Regions from separate parts of the Allobosea sp. OAE752 genome, predicted to be linked through region 2. Evidence: predicted binding sites of a transcription regulator. Region 2 holds the regulator's gene; the other holds the start of a gene.
The links. Region 2 encodes LexA, which represses DNA repair genes until DNA is damaged. Its sites were predicted from a motif close to TGTTCNNNNTGTGTTCNG; they were not measured.
Positions count from the first base shown of each region.

Region 1: the regulator LexA is predicted to act here: its motif matches at 698-715, upstream of GGC47_RS17010 (helicase-related protein).

Region 1 covers NZ_JBNPXO010000006.1:81,449-83,646, forward strand. The annotation lists gene GGC47_RS17005 (MerR family transcriptional regulator) at 1-398, shown strand, start outside; gene GGC47_RS17010 (helicase-related protein) at 847-2,198, shown strand, end outside.
Region 2 covers NZ_JBNPXO010000005.1:181,016-183,213, forward strand. The annotation lists gene GGC47_RS14940 (molybdopterin molybdotransferase MoeA) at 1-469, shown strand, start outside; gene lexA (transcriptional repressor LexA) at 554-1,264, shown strand; gene GGC47_RS14950 (ComEC/Rec2 family competence protein) at 1,258-2,198, opposite strand, start outside.

The DNA.
Region 1 (2,198 bases), on a different contig from region 2:
CGGAGCGCACCGGCGTCAAGGTCGAGACCATCCGCTATTACGAGCAGGTCGGGCTTTTGCCGCCGCCGGAGCGTTCCGAGGGCAACCAGCGCCGTTATGGCCGGCGTCATGCCGAGCGGCTCGCCTTCATCAAGCATGCGCGCGATCTCGGCTTCGCGGTGGACAATATTCGCACGCTGCTCAGGCTCTCCGACACGCCCGGCATGGCCTGCGACGAGGCGCATGCGATCTCCGCCGGTCATCTCGAAGAGGTGCGCGACAAGATCGCCAGGCTGCGCTCGCTGGAAAAGGAGCTGGAGCGGATCGCGACCACCTGCTCGGGCGGCGTCGCCGCCTGCGATTGCGCCATCATCGAGGCGCTGGCCGATCACGGCCAATGCGATCACGCCCGCCATTGAGGCGGTCTGGCGATGTGAAGCTTCAGCCGGCCAGAACAGCGGCCGTCATCCCGGATCGGCGCGGCTTTGCCGCTTGTCGGGGATGACCGTGCGTTTTCATCGGGTGGAGCTCGATGTCGATTGCCTCTCGTTTCCGCGCCGGAAAGCCTTAAATAGGAACTGTGCCGGACGGCCTCGTCGTCCAGTTTTCGGGTTGGCAAGAGGGCGGGCGATGCCGGTATTGCGTTTGTCGGCGGGCTTCCGGCCCGGCGAGGGGAACAAACCCCGATTCTCCGGGAGTCAGCGATTCGGGCTTGCTTCGTTCCGGAGTCGTTCTTGCCGGAGTTCTTCCTGCCGGAGTCGTTCCGACGAGACCCGTTCCTGATTTCAGTTCACGCACCCGCCCGGACGGCTGAGGCTCGCGTCGAGCTGGTGTCGCCCGGATGGACGAGATGATCGGCCCTTCGCCTTGCAGCTCTTTCGTTCGTTGCCTCCCGCCGCCCGCGCCAACAGCGTCACCGCGGTGCTCGGACCCACCAATACCGGCAAGACCCATCTCGCCATCGAGCGCATGGTCGCCCATCCCACCGGGATGATCGGCCTGCCGCTGCGCCTGCTGGCGCGCGAGGTCTATCAACGGGTCGTCGACAAGGTCGGGCCGGAGGCCGTCGCCCTCGTCACCGGCGAGGAGAAGATCAAGCCGGAGCGGCCGCGCTTCTGGGTCTGCACCGTCGAGGCGATGCCGCGCGATCTCGCCGTCGATTTCGTCGCGATCGACGAGATCCAGCTCGCCGCCGATCTCGACCGCGGCCATGTCTTCACCGACAGGCTCCTGAACCGGCGCGGCCGGGCCGAGACGATGCTGATCGGTGCCGGGACGATGCGTCCGCTGATCGAGCAGCTCATGCCGGGCGTCAATGTCGTCACGCGCCCACGCCTGTCGCAGCTCACCTTCGCCGGCGACCGCAAGATCACCCGTCTGCCGCCGCGCTCGGCGATCGTCGCCTTCTCGGTGGAGGAGGTCTACGCCATCGCCGAATTGATCCGCCGGCAGAAGGGCGGGGCGGCGGTCGTGCTGGGGGCGTTGTCACCGCGTACGCGCAATGCCCAGGTCGAGATCTACCAGTCCGGCGATGTCGATTATCTCGTCGCCACCGACGCGATCGGCATGGGGCTCAATCTCGACGTCAACCACATCGCCTTCGCGGCGGACAAGAAATTCGACGGCCATCATTTCCGCAAGCTCAACCCGGCCGAGTTCGGCCAGATCGCCGGCCGGGCCGGGCGGCATCTGCGCGACGGCACCTTCGGCACCAGCGGGCGCTGCCCGCCCTTCGACGCTGAGCTGGTGGATGCGATCGAGAATCACCGCTTCGAGCCGATCCGCCAGATGCAGTGGCGCAATTCCGATCTCGACCTGCGCTCGGTCGGCGGCCTCCTAGACACGCTGAACATCCAGCCTTCCGAGCAGGGGCTGACGCGGGCGCTGATCGCCGAGGACATGACGACGCTGGAAATCCTGGCCAGGGACCCCGACATCGCGCCGCTGGCGCATGGCCGGGCTGCGGTGGAGCGGCTCTGGGAGGTCTGCGGCCTGCCCGATTACCGCAAGATCTCGCCGATGCAGCATGCCGATCTGGCGACGACGCTTTATCTCAGGCTGATGCGCCATGGCCGGCTCGATGCCGACTGGTATGCGGCGCAACTCGGCTCGCTCGACCGCACCGATGGCGAGATCGACACGCTCTCCGCCCGCATCGCGCAGGTCCGGACCTGGACCTATGTCGCCAACCGGCCCGACTGGTTACCTGATCCTGAGCA
Region 2 (2,198 bases):
CGGCGGCGCCTCGGTCGGCGAGCACGACCTCGTGCAGGAGGCGCTGAAGCGGGCCGGCATGAGCCTCGGCTTCTGGAAGATCGCGATGCGACCGGGCAAGCCGATGATGACCGGCCGGCTTGGCCGCATGGTGGTGCTCGGGCTGCCCGGCAATCCGGTCTCGTCGATCGTCTGCGGCCATCTCTTCCTGCTGCCGCTGATCGAGGCGCTGCTGGGTATGGACGACCCCGATCGCGACCGCAGTATTCTGGCGATTCTCGGAAAAGATATGCCGGCTAATGATGAGCGCGAGGACTATCTTCGCTCCGATCTTGCCCTGACGCCGGCCGGTTGGGTGGCGACGCCCTTCGACAGGCAGGATTCCTCGATGCTGGGCACCCTGGCGCGCGCCAAGGCCCTGACGATCCGACCGGCGCATGCAGAGCCGGCTCACAAAGGCGATATCTGCCGCATTCTGCCGCTGCGGTAGCAGTCGCTTGCGGAACACAAGGCGAACAGTTATAGTGTTCTGGCTTTGTTTCGAATCTGTATCGCGGGGGCACCGGCGGGGATCATGCTGACACGCAAGCAACACGAACTCCTGCGCTTCATCCAGGAACGCTTGCGCGAAAGCGGCGTGCCCCCCTCCTTCGACGAGATGAAGGATGCGCTCGACCTGCGCTCCAAATCGGGCATCCACCGGCTGATCATGGCGCTTGAGGAGCGCGGCTTCATCCGCCGCCTGCCCAATCGGGCGCGGGCCCTCGAAGTCATCAAGATGCCGGACGGGCTCGCTGGCCCGCAGCCGCGCCGCTTCAACCCAGCCGTCGTGCAGGGCGGCCTCGGCTCGCAGCCCTCTCTCGCCAAGCCGCGCCCTGCCCCGGCCGATGACGATGCACGCTCCCCGGTCGCGATTCCCGTGATGGGCCGCATCGCCGCCGGCACGCCGATCTCGGCGATCCAGAGCCGCAGCCATACGGTTTCGCTGCCGCCCGACATGCTGGGTTCGGGCGAGCATTATGCGCTGGAGGTACGCGGCGATTCGATGGTCGAGGCCGGCATCCTCGACGGCGACACCGTCATCATCCGCAAGCAGGACACGGCAAACACCGGCGACATCATCGTCGCGCTGATCGACGAGGAAGAGGCGACGCTGAAGCGTCTGCGCCGGCGTGGCTCCTCGATCGCGCTCGAAGCGGCCAATCCGGCCTATGAGACACGCGTCCTGGGCCCCGACCGCGTCAAGATCCAGGGCCGGCTGGTCAACCTGCTGCGCCGCTACTGAGCGAACTCGGTCTCGTCCGACGCGACCTCCGGAGCAGCAGAGGCCCGTGTCGCAGCGGGGGCCGGCGCGCTGGGCCGAGCTGCGGATTCGGAAGGCTTGCGGCGGCTCCAGGGCCGGTCTGCGACGGCGTTTTCCGAGGAATGGCTGCGCCAGCCGAAGGCGGCGCGGTAGAGCGAGGTCGCGCCGTCCCGCGACAGCGCCATCCGATCGACGAGCCTGGCTTCGCAAGGCGCGCTCCAGGGAATGTTGGTGACGACGAGATCGGCGCGGCGGCAATCCTCGATGATGGCGATCCGATCCCGGGCATAGGAGATGCTGCGCCCGTCGGCGGTTCGGACGATGCAGGCATTGGCGTCGCAGGCGATACCGGCACGCAGGGTCGCGTCGTCCGGCGCGCGGCTGTCGCCATCGGAAGCGAGCCATTGCTGCAGGACGAAGCGGCTCGGCCGGCCGGCGATGGCGAGGCGGCCGTCGCTGCCGCGCACGGCGATGCCGGAGCCGTCACGCTCGATCAGGATCTCGGGCCGCTCCGGCCTCGCGGCGAAGGCGACGCCGAGGATGAGCGGCAGCGCCGCCAGCCAGCGCAGCCCCGTGGTCCAGAGCGTGATCCAGAGCAGCGAGGCGGCAAAGGAGAGCAGCACGGCCGGGCCGAAGGCCACCACCGTCATGGTCGAATGGTCGATGGTGGCGACCCAATGCGCGACTTTCAGCACGATGTCGGAAGCGAGCCCCATCAGCGCCCAGGCCGGCCAGTCCAGACCGAAGGGGTAGGCCAGCACGCCGAACACCGCCGCCGGCATCACGAAGAGCGAGACGAAGGGCAGCGCCATCGCATTGCCGAGCAGGCCGAAGGGATTGAAAGTCTGGAAATGATAGGCGCCGAAGGGCGCCGTCGCGGCCGTGGCGAGGAGCGTCGTCACCACGATGCCGAGCG